One region of the Streptomyces sp. NPDC047315 genome, then DNA from elsewhere that is predicted to be linked to it. Evidence: riboswitches for the same ligand, from Rfam matches in the RefSeq annotation. Region 1 holds a riboswitch; the other holds the start of a gene.
What was found. Region 1 has a riboswitch for S-adenosylmethionine ahead of ABZ842_RS28195 (aminotransferase class V-fold PLP-dependent enzyme). Riboswitches for the same ligand answer to the same signal wherever they lie in the genome.

Region 1 (7,346 bases):
GCTGGCCCGGGTGCGGCTGCGACTGCGCACCGCCGCCCGCGCGCCGGAGGTCACGGTGCTGCGCAACGGCGAGTTGACGCTCGACCTGCGGACCAGGCGCGCTCGTTCGGGGGAGCGCACCGTGGACCTGACGGCGCGCGAGTTCGTCCTCCTGGAGCTGTTCCTGCGCCACCCCGGACAAGTGCTGTCGCGCGAGCAGATCCTGTCCCACGTGTGGGGGTACGACTTCGACCCCGGGTCGAACATCGTGGACGTGTACGTGCGGGCGCTGCGCAAGAAGCTGGGGCCCGACCGGGTCGAGACGGTCCGGGGCATGGGGTACCGCCTGCCCGAGTGAGCCCGGGCGCACCGCGACGAAGACGAAGCCGTACGGCACTCAGGGGCTGTACGGCTTCTTCATGTTCCGCTCCCCCGTACGGCGCAATCGTCACACCGCCGCGTCGCCTTTGGTGAAGTTCCTTTCATCATCGGCTCATGAAGTGCTCACCGCGCCCGTGAACCCTCTATGACGTGACACTGAACCTGCGACAAGCCGTGACCCTCTGCGTGGCGCTCAGCATCTGCGCGCTGCTCGTGGTGCCCGGCAACTTCCCCGGCCTCAGCGGTGACGCCAGGATCACCCTGGCCGTCTTCGCCTTCGCGACCTGCGCCTGGATCGGCACGCCGATCGACGACACCTACATCGCGCTCGGCGCGGGGCTGGCGCTCACCGCGACCGGGGTGATCAGCAGCGACACCCTCTTCGGGACCCTCGGCGACGACACCGTCTGGCTGCTGATCTGCGCGTTCGTGCTGGCCGCCGCGGTCACCAGGACCGGGCTCGCCGGCCGGGCGGCGGCGTTCTTGGTCACCGGTGCCCGCAACGTGCGGCAGCTCGTCCATCTGACGACCGCCGCGCTGGTGGTCACCGCCTTCGCGGTGCCGGCGACCTCCGGACGGGCCGCGCTCGCGCTGCCGGTCTTCATAGCGCTGGCGAAGGCGCTCGCCGACCGCAAGCGGCTCGTGGTCATGCTGGCGCTGCTCTTCCCCACGGTGATCCTGCTGTCGGCGGTGGCCACCCTGATCGGCGCGGGCGCCCACCTGATCACGGTCTCCGTGCTGTGGGAGTCCGCGGGCGAGCGCATCGGCTTCGCCGAGTGGCTGCTGCTCGGACTGCCGCTCGCGGTGGTGTCGTCCCATCTGGCGGCCGAGGTGGTGCTGTTCACCACCACGAAGCGGGCCGACCGCAAGGGCGCGGTGCACATCACCGCCGAACACATCCAGGAGCACACCGAGCACCCCGTCACCGGGCCGTGGTCGCAGGCGGAGGCGCGCTGCGCGCTGCTGCTGGCCACCGTCGTCGTGCTGTGGTGCAGCGAGCCGCTGCACCAGGTGCCGCCGGCCGTGGTGGCGCTGATAGGGGCCGTCGTCGCCGCCTCCCCCGCACTGGGCACCGTGAACCTCAAGGACGCGCTGAAGACCGTGCCGTGGTCGCTGCTGCTCTTCATGGCCGCGACGATGGCGATGGGCCTGGCCCTCGCCGACTCCGGGGCGGCGAAGTGGCTGGTCGGCGGGGTGCCGTTGGACCTGCCCGCCTGGGCGTTCCTCACCGTCGTGGTGGTGGTGTCCACGCTCGCCCACCTGGTCCTGCAGTCCCGCTCGGCGCGCTCCTCCGTGCTGGTGCCGCTGGTGGTGGCCGCCGCGGTGGGAGCCGGGGTCAATCCGGTCGCCGCCGCGCTCGCGTCCACCGCCGCGGCCGGGTTCTGCCACACGCTGCCCGCCTCCGCGAAGCCGGTCACCCTCTTCGCCGACATACCGGACGTCCCCACCTACACCCCGCGGGACCTGCTGAAGATGTCCGCCGTCCTGGCGCCGCTGACCGCCGCGCTGGTGCTGCTGTTCGCCGTCGCCGTCTGGCCGCTGCTCGGCGTGCCCCTCACCCCCTGACGCCCGACGCCTCCGACTTCTCCTCACCCTCACTCGTACCGGGAGTTCACACGATGCTGACCCGTTTCGCCATCGCACCCAGCGGCTTCAAGGAGTCCCTGTCCGCCCAGTCCGCCGCCGAGGCCATCGCTTCGGGGGTGCTGCGGGTGGTCCCGGACGCCGAGATCGACCTGATCCCGCTGGTCGACGGCGGAGAGGGCACGGCCCGCGCGCTGGCCGCCGCCTCCGGCGGCCGGCTGGTCGCCCTGACCGCCACCGGCCCCACCGGCGCCCCCGTCCTCACCCACTTCGCCATGCTCGACAAGTACACGGCCGTGGTGGAGATGGCGGCGGTCGCGGGCCTCTCGCTGGTCCCGCGGGACCTGCGCGACCCGGGCGTCACCACGACGTACGGCGTCGGGCAGCTGATCCGCTCCGCCCTGGACTCCGGCGCCCGCGAGATCCTCGTCGGCTGCGGCGACTCCGGGACGTCGGACGGCGGCGCCGGTGCGCTCCAGGCGCTCGGCGCCCGGCTGTTGGACGCGGACGGCCGGGAACTGCCGCACGGCGGCCGGCACCTGCTGGAGCTGGACCGCATCGACACCAGCGGGCTGGACCCCAGGCTGGGCCGTACCGACATCCGCGTCGCCTGCAACCCGTTCAACGTGCTGTGCGGGGAGCGCGGGGTGGCCCGGGTCTTCGGCCCGCAGAAGGGCGCCACCCCTGAGCAGGTCGAAGAGCTCTCCGCCGCCCTGGAGCACTGGGCGGACGTCCTCACCCGCGACCTGAAGGTCCGCGGCGACCTGTACGGCGGCCCCGGCACGGGCGCGTCCGGCGGGCTCGGCGCGGGGCTCGCCGCCCTCGGCGCCCATCTGCTGCCCCGGTTCGAGGTCCTGCTCGACCAGCTCGACCTGGACGCCCGGCTGGCCCGGGCGGACCTGGTGCTCACCGCGGAGGGCGCGCTGGACCACCAGACCCCGCGCGGCAAGGTGCCCGCCGAGGTCGCCCGGCGGGCCAAGCGGTACGGCCGCCCCGTGCTCGCCCTCGCCGGCACGATCGGGGAGGGCGCGCACCAGGTGCGGTCGGCGGGCGTGGACGCGTACAGCTCGATCCTGCCCGCGCCCGTCTCGCTGAGCGAAGCGCTGGGGCGCGGCGGGGAGTTCCTGGCGGACGCGACCGAGCGGGCGCTGCGGATGGTGCTGCTCGGTACGCGGCTGCCGGAGCGTCAGCCGGTCGGCGCGGCTGCGGGGCCCGCGGTCGGGTCGGGGACGCAACGGCCGTCCTCGGTGCGGTAGTTCCACCGGGCGCCGTCGGTGACCAGCTCCCGGACGGCCCGTACGAAGCGCTCCAGGTGCTCGTCGGGCGTACCGGCGCCGAAGCTGACCCGGATCGCGTTCAGCGACCGCTCGCCCGGCTCGGCCTCGGGGGCGCCGCACTCGCCCGGCTCCTCGGGGTCGCTGCCGAGCAGGGTGCGCACCAGGGGGTGGGCGCAGAACAGTCCGTCGCGGACCCCGATGCCGTACTCGGCGGAGAGCGCGGCGGCGAAGTGGGAGCTGTTCCACCCCTCGACGACGAAGGAGATCACGCCGACCCGGGGCGCGTCGTCGCCGAACAGGGACAACACCTTCACCTGCGGCACCTCGGCGAGCCCCGCGCGCACCCGCGCCACCAACTCCTGTTCCCGGGCGACGAGGGAGTCGAAGCCGGCTTCGGTGAGCGCGCGGCACGCGGCGGCGATCGCGTACACCCCGATGACGTTCGGCGAGCCGGCCTCGTGCCGGGCGGCGGTGGTGTGCCACTCGACGTCCACGCCGCCGTCCGCGCGGCGGGCGACCTTGCGCGAGGCGCCGCCGCCGGCGAGGTACGGCTCCGCCTCCTGGAGCCAGTCCGCGCGGCCCGCGAGCACCCCGGAGCCGAACGGGGCGTACAGCTTGTGGCCCGAGAAGGCGACCCAGTCGACGTCCAGCTCGCGCACGGACACCGGGTGGTGCGGGGCGAGTTGGGCCGCGTCCAGCACGATGCGGGCGCCGTGCGCGTGGGCCGCGGCGGCGAGCTCCTTCACCGGCCACAGCTCACCGGTCACGTTCGACGCACCGGTCACGCAGACCAGCGCCGGCCCGTACGGGTCGCGGTCGGCGAGCGCGCGCTCCAGGGTGCTGACCGCCTGCTGCGGGGTGCGCGGCGCGTTCAGGTACGTCACCCGCGCCTCCTGCCAGGGCAGCAGGGAGGCGTGGTGCTCCGTCTCGAAGACGAACACCTCGCAGTCGGCGGGCAGCACGGCGGCGAGGAGGTTGAGCGAGTCGGTGGTGGAGCGGGTGAACACGACCTGGTCGCCCTCGCGGCAGTCCAGGAACTCGGCGACGGTGCGCCGGCTGTTCTCGAAGAGGTCGGTGGAGAGCTGGGAGAGGTAGCCGGCCCCGCGGTGGACGCTGCCGTAGTACGGGGCGTACGCGGCGACGTCGTCCCACACCCGCTGGAGCGCGGGGGCGCTCGCCGCGTAGTCCAGCGCCGCGTACGTGACCTCCCCGCCGGTCACCAGCGGCACGGTGACGTCCCGGCCGAGAACGGGGAGGATGACGCGGTCGGTGGCGATGGCGGTGGCGGCGGTGTTCGGGCATGCGGACATGGCGGAATCTCCCGGTGGGGCACAGCGGAATGGAAAGACTTCAGGACGGACTCCGCGGGAACGCGCGTGCGTGCTGGGCGCTGGGCGCTGACGGCGCGGTGCGGCGGAGGGGTGATGAAGAAGGGGCTACGAGGCCCTATCGCATTCGCTTGCTCACGAGGCTGCTCCCTTGAGGACCAGGACCCCAGGGTTCGCAGGGGTCCGCGCTTGCCGCGGACCTCGCTGCCCACGACCTGGTCTTCACCCGGGGCACCCCGCCACGGACGGAGGGTTGCCGGACAGCGGGCCGGGGCCGTAGTCGCTGTCACTCATGACCTGCGCAAACCGTATGCGACGCCCCGCCCCCACGCAACCACGTCCGCATCCCGGACACACTGCCGCGCGCGACCGGCATGGCCGGCCCCCACCGAGCCGCACCGAGAAACGCCGCGTCAGCGCCGTTGCGCACGGGTGTTCATGGCGTCTACATGCCGTCGTGGGCTTGTCGCGCAGTTCCCCGCGCCCCTGTTTCGCTCAGCCCGTCAGTCACCTGCGGGCCGAGCACGATCAGGGGCGCTGGGGGTACCCCCCGTACCCTCTGAGCATGGGGGGCGGAACTGCGCGACAAGCCACAGATGGGCCGCAGACGCCATCACAGCGCAGCCGGCACGGCGCAAGGGCGCCAAGGCGCAAGGCGAGCGCGTGCGCTAGGACGCGTTCGTGGCGCGGACCCAGCGCGCGAGGGTGGCGGACGCCGCGCCCGAGTCCACCGCCTCCGCCGCCCGCTCCATACCCGCCGCGATCTGCTCCCGCAGCGACGCCTCCCCCGGCTCCAGCGCCACCAGCGCCGCCGCCGCGTTCAGCAGCACCGCGTCCCGCACCGGGCCGCGCTCGCCCGACAGCACGCGGTGCGCCACCTCCGCGTTGTACGACGCGTCAGCGCCCCGCAGCTCCGACACCGGCACCACGTCGATGCCCACGTCCCGCGGGTCGAAGTGCTCCTCGCGGACCGTGCCGTCCCGCACGATCCACACCCGGGACGTGGACGTCGTCGTCAGCTCGTCCAGCCCGTCGTCCCCGCGGAAGACCAGCGCCGACGAGCCGCGCCGGGCGAGCACCCCCGCCATGATCGGCGCCATCCGCGCATCGGCCACCCCGGTGGCCTGCGCCTTCACCCGCGCCGGGTTCGTCAGCGGACCCAAGAAGTTGAAGATCGTACGGATTCCCAGCTCACGGCGGGCCACCGCCACGTGCCGCAGCGCCGGGTGGAACTTGATCGCGAAGCAGAACGTGATGCCCGCCTCCTCGGCGACCTCGGCCACCCGCTGCGGGGACAGCTCCAGGTTCACCCCGAGCTTCTCCAGCACGTCGGAGGCGCCGGAGGCGCTGGACGCGGCGCGGTTGCCGTGCTTGACGACCTTCGCGCCGGTGCCGGCGACCACGATCGACGCCATGGTGGAGATGTTCACCGTCTTCGCGCCGTCGCCGCCGGTGCCGACGATGTCCACGCTGGGCCCGGGCACCTCGATGAGGTTGGCGTGCTCGTACATCGTCGACACGAGACCGGAGATCTCCTCCACGGTCTCCCCCTTCGCCCGCAGCGCGACCGCGAAGCCCGCGATCTGCGCGTCGGACGCCTCGCCGCTGAGGATCCGGTCCATCGCCCAGGCCGTCGCGTCCGCGCCCTGGTCGTCGTTGTTCAGCAGCGAGTTCAGCACGGTCGGCCAGGAGTGGGCCGCCACGCTGTCGCCGCCTGCCGGGGTCACAACGTTCATGGTCCGCTCCTGGGGTCCAGACGAAGGGGAAAGGGGATCGATGCGAAAACGATCGCGGTACGAAAGGGAAGGTACGCCATCCAGCCTATCCAGGCCCGGGAACGGCGAAGAGCCCCGTCCAGGCAGTGGACGGGGCTCTCACCGTGGCGACGGTGGTTCAGCGGTCAGTGCTTGCCGCTGGTGACCTCCTCGTGCTCGCCGTGCCCGTGACCGTGGGCCGCGGCGATCTCCTCGTACTCCTCGCGCGTCGCCTTGGGGATCTGGTTCCCCTCGCCGTAGTAGCCCTTGCTGAGCTTCGCGCGCAGCTTCTGCGTCCGCGAGATCTTGCGGCGCACGCCGTTCTCGTCGACCTCGGGGCCGACTTCGAGCGGCTGGTGCTGCTCGTGCGCGGTGAGGGTGTGCAGGTCCGCCTGGCTGAGCGGCTCGTGGACCTCGATGAACTCACCGTGCGGCAGCCGCTTGATGATGCCGGACTCGCGTCCGTGCAGCACCTTCTCGCGGTCCCGGCGCTGCAGGCCCAGGCAGATGCGCTTGGTGATGATGAAGGCCAGCACCGGACCGACGAAGAAGAAGATCCGGACGAACCAGGTGATCGAGTTGATCGACAGGTGGAAGTGGGTGGCGAAGATGTCGTTGCCACCGCCCACCAGCATGATGAAGTACGCGAACAGCCAGGCGACGCCGAAGGCGGTGCGGGTCGGGGCGTTGCGCGGGCGGTCCAGGATGTGGTGCTCGCGCTTGTCGCCGGTGACCCAGGACTCGATGAACGGGTAGACCGCGATCGCGCCCAGCACCAGCGGGAAGATCGCCAACGGGATGAAGACGCCCAGGGCCAGGGTGTGGCCCCACGCGTTGATCTCCCAGCCAGGCATCACTCGGATCAGACCCTCGGCGAAGCCCATGTACCAGTCTGGTTGCGCACCCGTGGAGACCTGGTCGACGCGGTAGGGACCGACCGACCAGACCGGGTTGAGCGTCGCGATCGCCGCGACCACCGCGATGACGCCGAAGACCAGGAAGAAGAAGCCTCCGGCCTTGGCCATGTAGACCGGCAGCAGCGG
Region 2 (7,346 bases), on a different contig from region 1:
GTCATCACCGGCCGCCCCGCCGGGGTGGCCGTGCGCTACGGGGGCTTCGCCGGCGTCGACGCCCTCGCCCACCTCGTCGTACTCGGCCACTACGGCTCCGAGCGCTGGGACGCGGTCACCAGCACGGTCCACGCCCCCGCCCCGCACCCGGGCGTCAGCGCCGTACGCGCCGAACTCCCCGGCTACCTCGACCGCTTCGGCGCCTGGCAGGGCACCTGGATCGAGGAGAAGGGGCAGGCCGTCGCCGTCCACACGCGCCGCGCCACCGACCCGCAGGCCGCCTTCGACTCCCTGCGCGAGCCCCTCGCCACCCTCGCCGCCCGCCACGGCCTGGTCCTGGAACCGGGCCGGATGGTCCTGGAACTGCGCCCGCCCGGCATGGACAAGGGCGTTGCCCTGGCCGAGTACGTACGGGAGGTCGGCGCCGAGTCCGTCCTGTACGCCGGTGACGACCTGGGCGACCTGCCCGCGTACGCCGCGGTCGAGAAGCTGCGCTCGGACGGATTGGCGGGCCTGCTGGTGTGCAGCGGCAGCACGGAGGTCACGGAACTCGCCGACCGCGCCGACCTCCTGCTCCCCGGCCCGGCGGCGGTCGTCGCCTTCCTCTCCGCCCTCGCCGAAGCGCTCTAGGACCTCAGGTCCTGTGCGCAATGTCCCGCTGCCTCGGCAGGCGCAGTAGCGCCGTACCCCGGCAGGCAGTGACGGCGGCTACGTCCCGCGGCGCAAGGGTGCGTGGCTCACGCTTGGGTCAGTGCCTCCAACTGGTCCAGGAACCACCGCCGCGGCGGAAGCGCCGTCGCCGCGGTGGCGAGGCGCTCCGTGCGCTCCGTGCGCTCCGCGTCCGGCAGTGACAGCGCCTCGTGGAGCGCCTCCGCGGTGCCCGTGATGTCGTACGGATTGACCGTCACCGCGTCCGCGCCCAGCTCCTCGTACGCCCCCGCCTCCCGCGACAGCACCAGCGCGCAGCCCTCGTCCGAGACGACGGGGATCTCCTTGGCGACCAGGTTCATCCCGTCGCGGATGGGGTTGACGAGGGCGACGTCCGCGAGCCGGTACGCGGCCAGGGAGCGGGCGAAGTCGTCCTTCACGTGCAGCACGACCGGCGTCCAGCCCGCCGTCCTGAACTCGTCGTTGACCGCGTCGGCGACGCGCTGCACCTCGGCCGTGTAGTCCCGGTAGACGGCGAGGTCCTGGCGGGAGGGGTAGGCGAAGGCGACGTGCACCACGCGCTCGCGCCACTCGGGGCGGGTCGCCAGCAGGTGCCGGAAGGCCAGCAGGCCGCGCACGATGTTCTTCGACAGCTCCGTGCGGTCCACCCGGACGATCGTCCGGCGGTCCGGTCCGCCGATCTGCTCGCGCAGCGCGACCATGCGCTCCGCGACGTCCGGCCGGTGCGCCCGCTCGCGCAGGAAGTCCGCGTCGGCCCCGAGGCCGTGCACCCCGATCCGGGTGTCCTTCAGCGCGTCGGGGCCCAGCACCTCCGTACAGCACGCGGTGAACGCGTCCGCCCAGCGGTGGGTCAGGAAGCACGTGCGGTCGGCGCCGAGGAGGCCGCGCAACAGCTGTTCGGCGATGTCGTCGGGCAGCAGGCGGAAGTAGTCCACCGGGGCCCAGGGGGTGTGCGAGAAGTGCCCGATGCGCAGGTCGGGCCGGCGCTCCCGGAGCATCCCCGGCACCAGCGCGAGGTGATAGTCCTGCACGAGCACCGCGGCGCCCTCGGCGGCCCGCTCGGCGAGCGCGTCGGCGAAGGCGCGGTTGTACTCCTCGTAGGAGCGCCACTGGCGGCGGAACTCCTCGTCGAACACGGGCTCCAGCGGCGTCTGGTACAGCATGTGGTGGACGAACCACAGCACTGAGTTCGCGATGCCGTTGTACGCGTCGGAATGCACGGCGGGGGAGATGTCGAGCATCAGGACCCCCTCCTCGCCGACCCCGCGCCGCACCGCCTCGCGGTCGCCGTCGCCGAGGGCGGAGCAGACCCAGAGGGAGTCCTCGCGCGCGCCGATCGCGGACAGCCCGGAGACCACCCCGCCGCCGCCGCGCTTGGCGTCCAGGCCGCCGTCGTCGCGCACGGCGTACGACACGGGCCCGCGGTTGGACGCGACCAGGGTCCGGGCGCTGGACGGGTTGGCGGAAGGTTCGGCAGCCATGTGGCAGAACTTAGCCCGCAGCCCCGGTCGGCAAACGCACATACGGTCGAGTGGCGTCTTGTCGCCGGTGGGGTTTCAGCCGGGTGCCCTCCCTGCGGCGGGGCGCGCTCCGGGCCGGGTGCCACCCCTGCGGCGGGGCGGACTCCGGCCGGGTGCTCAGCTTCGGCGGGCCGGCCCCGGGCCCGGGCTACCCCTTCGGCGGGGTGCGTCGGGCCCGGGTCGCCGCGAAGGCCACCGCGCACGCCGCGGCCAGCGCCACCGCCAGTCCGCCCAGCAGCCACAGCCGCGCTCCGGAGAGCGCGGGCGGCGGCGCGGCGCCGGCGACGGCGGCCACGACGAGGACCAGCAGGGCCAGCAGCCCGGTGAGTCGCAGGGCCCGTCGATGTCGGAGCGGTCGGGGCAGCGCGGGCCCCCGCCGCCGGGGTGTCAGCCGTGAGGTCAGCTGCGGTGTCACACGTTGCTCAGTCGCATACACATATAGGATTTTCAGCTATATATCGGCCACTATGCCGCACGACGCGCCGCGTACTCGGCGATCTCCCGCATCGGTGGACGCTCCTCCGTGTCCACGGGGTGCGTCCGGGGTACGAAGCCGTCCTCGCCCCGCTCGAACTGCGTCAGCGCGGGCCGCACCAAGTGTCCGCGGGACAGCCGGAGTTGCGCGGTGCGATAGATCGCCGCCGCCATCCGGCCCAGCGCCTGCCCGTCCTGGTGGCGGTGCTTGCGGGTGCCCACGTCGACCTGCGCGAGGGCGTCGAGCCCCACCGTGTGCAGCGCGTCGACGAGCAGGCCCAGCTCCACTCCGTAACCGACGGGGAAGGGGAGCCGCTCCAGCAGCGAGCGCCTGGCCGCGTACTCGCCGCCCAGCGGCTGGACGAAGCCGGCGAGCTGCGGCCAGTGCAGATTGAGCAGCGGACGCGCCACCAGCTCCGTGACACGACCGCCCTGACCTGCTGTTTCGCCCAACGGTCGGTCGTACATCGCCTTCACGAACTGCACCTGCGGATCGGTCAGCAGCGGGCCGACGATCCCGGAGACGAAGTCCGCGGAGAAGTCCCGCAGATCGGCGTCCACGAAGCAGACGACGTCACCGCGCGTGACCATCAGGGAGCGCCACAGCACCTCGCCCTTGCCCGGCAGGGCGGGGATCCGCGGCAGGATCTCGTCCCGGTGGACCACCCGCGCACCCGCCGCCGCGGCCACCTCGCCCGTACGGTCCGTGGACCCGGAGTCCACCACCACCAACTCGTCGACGAGCGGCACCCGCTCCATCAGCTCCCGGCGGATCACGGCGACGATCTCGCCGACGGTGGCCTCCTCGTCGAGGGCGGGCAGCACCACGCTGACCGTCGTCCCCCGCTTGGCCGCGAGCAGGGCGCCCAGCGGACGGTCCGCCGCCGACCAGGAACGTGTCGCCAGCCACCGCTCCACCTCATCGAGCACGTGCCCCCAACTCCTCCGTCCGTGCGGTCCGCCGCCCAGCCCTCCGGCGCCCGCTGTGACCCATCTCGCGGTTCGGACGACTATCTCAACCGCCCGGACCTTCGGTTACAGTCTTGAACAACGCGGATGGCCATCGCATGTCGGGGTCCCCGCGCCGAACGGCCCCACCGTTGAACGTTCCGATCGCCTCGTTCGATCTGTTCGACCCCGCCGTTCACAATCGAATACCGCTCATCCAGAGGGGCAGAGGGATACGGCCCGTTGAAGCCCCGGCAACCCTCCAGCCGGTCTCCGTCGTGCGGCGCACCATCAGCGCCGCAGCGTCGCGAGGCTCCCGGCTTGGGAAGGTGCCAAATCCGTCTCATGGCGAAACGCGCCATGAGGAAGATGAGGAGAAAGGGCCTCGCCTCCATGGCTGTGCAGACCGCCGCAAGCACCGCAACCACCCCCGACCTCGGCCCCGCCGCAGCGCTCTCCTGTCGCGAGTGCGGCGAGCGCTTCCCGCTCGGCCCGATCTTCGCCTGTGCCGCCTGCTTCGGCCCGCTGGAGATCGCGTACGACCTGCCCGCCGGCGACCCGGAGGAGCTGCGCAAGCGCATCGAGGCCGGCCCCGCCAACATCTGGCGCTACGCACCCCTGCTGCCCGTCCCCGCGGACGTCGCCGACAAGCCGAACGTGAACCCCGGCTTCACCAAGCTCGTCAAGGCCGACCGGCTCGCCGCCGAGCTCGGCGTCACCGGCGGGCTGTACGTCAAGGACGACTCCGGCAACCCGACGCACTCCTTCAAGGACCGCGTGGTCGCCATCGCCGTCGAGGCCGCCCGCGCCTTCGGCTTCACCACCCTCTCCTGCTCCTCCACCGGCAACCTCGCCGGCGCGGTGGGCGCCGCCGCGGCCCGCGCCGGGCTGCGCTCCTGCGTCTTCATCCCGTCCGACCTGGAGCAGGGCAAGGTCGTCATGGCCGCGGTCTACGGCGGCGACCTCGTCGGCATCGAGGGCACCTACGACGACGTGAACCGCTTCTGCTCCGAGCTGATCGGCGACCCGATCGGCGAGGGCTGGGGCTTCGTGAACGTCAACCTCCGCCCGTACTACGCCGAGGGCTCCAAGACCCTGGCGTACGAGATCTGCGAGCAGCTCGGCTGGCGCATCCCGGACCAGATCGTCGTCCCCGTCGCCTCCGGCTCCCAGCTCACCAAGATCGACAAGGGGCTCCAGGAGCTGATCAAGCTGGGCCTGGTCGAGGACCGCCCGTACCGGATCATCGCCGCGCAGGCCGAGGGCTGCTCCCCGGTGTCCGCCGCGTTCAAGGCGGGTCACGACGTCGTGCGGCCGGTCAAGCCCGACACCATCGTGAAGTCGCTCGCCATCGGCAACCCGGCCGACGGGCCCTACGTCCTGGACATCGCCCGGCGCACCGGGGGCGTGGTCGAGGACGTCACCGACGAGCAGGTCGTCGAGGCGATCAAGCTGCTCGCCCGCACGGAGGGGATCTTCGCGGAGACCGCGGGCGGCGTGACCGTCGGCGTCACGAAGAAGTTGCTGGAGTCGGGCGTCCTGGACCCGTCGCTCACCACCGTGGTCCTCAACACCGGCGACGGGCTCAAGACGCTGGACGCGGTCGCCGAGACCACCGGTCCGTCGGCGACGATCCGGCCGAGCCTGGACGCGTTCCGCGCCGCCGGCCTGGCTAGCTGACCCCAGGTCCCGGCAGCCCCGTCCCGGCAGCCCCTCCGTTCCCTACGACCGCCCCGTACCGCCCCGTACCGGCTTCGTACCGGCCCCGAAAGAGGCACCCATGAGCGTCAACGTCCGCATCCCGACCATCCTGCGCACCTACACCGGCGGTCAGGCCGAGGTGCCCGCCGAGGGCGCGACCCTCGCCGAGGTCATCGCCGACCTGGAGAAGAACCACACGGGGATCGCCGCCCGCGTCCTGGACGACCAGGGCAAGCTGCGCCGCTTCGTCAACGTGTACGTCAACGACGACGACGTCCGCTTCGAGCAGGGCCTGGAGACCGCGACGCCGGACGGCGCCGGCATCTCGATCATCCCCGCGGTCGCCGGCGGCTGAGCCCCGGGCTCCGGCCCGGCGCGGGTGATGCCGGCCGGCGCGGCCGGCATCACCCAGAGTCAGCCGCATTACCCGCCGCATTACCCTGAGTCAGCTGCATTGCCCCCTCCGTGAGACATCCGGAGGGGGCAATTCTGCATGGTTGAGCACGCTACAGTTGGGGAACGCCCCTTCGCCGACCGCTCTCGCCCACGTATCGAATTGCGCCCGGGCTCGATAAGAAGCAGCCAATGTGTGGCGTACTTGTGTCGCTTAAGTTCCTTTTGTCCGGCCTGGTTTGCCCCGGAATTGCGGTAATCCAACCTAATTACCCGATCGTAGGTTCCAGGAATTCTCGTCCGATTGACCTGTTGCAGAGGGCAGTTGGGCAGATACATTCAGCCGCGGTCGACGCGTTCCGGCGCACTCCAGTGAGCGGGTAGGGGTCTGACCCGGGTCCGCGAGGTGCGGTCCTGTGCAAGGGCCAGTAATAGGGGAGTTGGGCATGGCTCAGGGCACCGTCAAGTGGTTCAACGCGGAGAAGGGGTACGGCTTCATCGCGGTCGACGGTGGTGCGGACGTATTCGTCCACTACAGCGCGATCCAGATGGACGGCTACCGCACCCTGGAGGAGGGTCAGCGGGTCGAATTCGAGATCTCGCAGGGGCAGAAGGGCCCGCAGGCCGACATGGTGAAGATTTCGGCCTGAGTCCCGCTCCGGCGTACTCACGCACTTGAAGGGCCTCGCACCCCGGTTGGGGTGCGAGGCCCTTCTGTGTGCTGCCCGGCCCGCTTCTTGCGCGCACCCGGCCTGCGTTTGCCCGACCTGCCGGATCGTCCCCTGGGTGCCCCGTCGGGTATCCCGCGGTGTTCCTCGGCCGGCCCCGCGTCCCGCGCTCCTTCCAGCGCGGCCGGTTCCCTCCGTCGCGGGGGTCGGGGGAGGGTCGGACGCTTGCACTCTCGGGTGGCGAGTGCTAATCATTGGCGTTAGCACTCTCCGGGTGAGAGTGACAACGAAGGGCCGGGTCGGTGAGGCCCGCTCGCCGTGTGGCGCATGGAGCCACTGGTGCGGGCAGGCCGTCCGTCGCGGGCGCCAGCGCGGTCCGTAGAGCTTCCCACCCAGTCCGTGGAGGACACTTCACATGGCAAAGATCATCGCGTTCGACGAGGAGGCACGGCGCGGTCTCGAGCGCGGGATGAACCAGCTCGCTGACGCCGTCAAGGTCACCCTTGGCCCCAAGGGTCGCAACGTCGTCCTTGAGAAGAAGTGGGGCGCCCCCACGATCACCAACGATGGCGTGTCCATCGCCAAGGAGATCGAGCTCGAGGACCCGTACGAGAAGATCGGCGCCGAGCTGGTCAAGGAAGTCGCCAAGAAGACGGACGACGTCGCCGGCGACGGTACGACCACCGCCACGGTTCTGGCCCAGGCCCTGGTCCGCGAGGGGCTGCGCAACGTCGCGGCCGGCGCCAACCCGATGGCCCTCAAGCGCGGCATCGAGAAGGCCGTCGAGGCCGTCTCCGCCGCCCTGCTTGAGCAGGCCAAGGACGTGGAGACCAAGGAGCAGATCGCCTCCACCGCCTCCATCTCCGCCGCCGACACCCAGATCGGCGAGCTGATCGCCGAGGCCATGGACAAGGTCGGCAAGGAAGGCGTCATCACGGTCGAGGAGTCCCAGACCTTCGGTCTGGAGCTGGAG

Region 2: linked by a shared signal. The riboswitch ahead of thrC (threonine synthase) and the one ahead of ABZ842_RS28195 (aminotransferase class V-fold PLP-dependent enzyme) in region 1 are both predicted to bind S-adenosylmethionine.

Annotation. Positions count from the first base shown of each region.
Region 1 covers NZ_JBEYTZ010000027.1:93,386-100,731, forward strand. The annotation lists gene ABZ842_RS28180 (response regulator transcription factor) at 1-337, shown strand, start outside; gene ABZ842_RS28185 (SLC13 family permease) at 511-1,926, shown strand; gene ABZ842_RS28190 (glycerate kinase) at 1,980-3,200, shown strand; gene ABZ842_RS28195 (aminotransferase class V-fold PLP-dependent enzyme) at 3,131-4,531, opposite strand; SAM riboswitch class IV at 4,730-4,847, opposite strand; gene trpD (anthranilate phosphoribosyltransferase) at 5,218-6,285, opposite strand; gene ABZ842_RS28205 (cytochrome bc complex cytochrome b subunit) at 6,450-7,346, opposite strand, start outside.
Region 2 covers NZ_JBEYTZ010000010.1:158,486-165,831, forward strand. The annotation lists gene otsB (trehalose-phosphatase) at 1-630, shown strand, start outside; gene ABZ842_RS14310 (trehalose-6-phosphate synthase) at 738-2,150, opposite strand; gene ABZ842_RS14315 (hypothetical protein) at 2,338-2,604, opposite strand; gene ABZ842_RS14320 (glucosyl-3-phosphoglycerate synthase) at 2,655-3,593, opposite strand; SAM riboswitch class I at 3,822-3,987, shown strand; gene thrC (threonine synthase) at 4,005-5,291, shown strand; gene ABZ842_RS14330 (MoaD/ThiS family protein) at 5,392-5,667, shown strand; gene ABZ842_RS14335 (cold-shock protein) at 6,152-6,355, shown strand; gene groL (chaperonin GroEL) at 6,789-7,346, shown strand, end outside.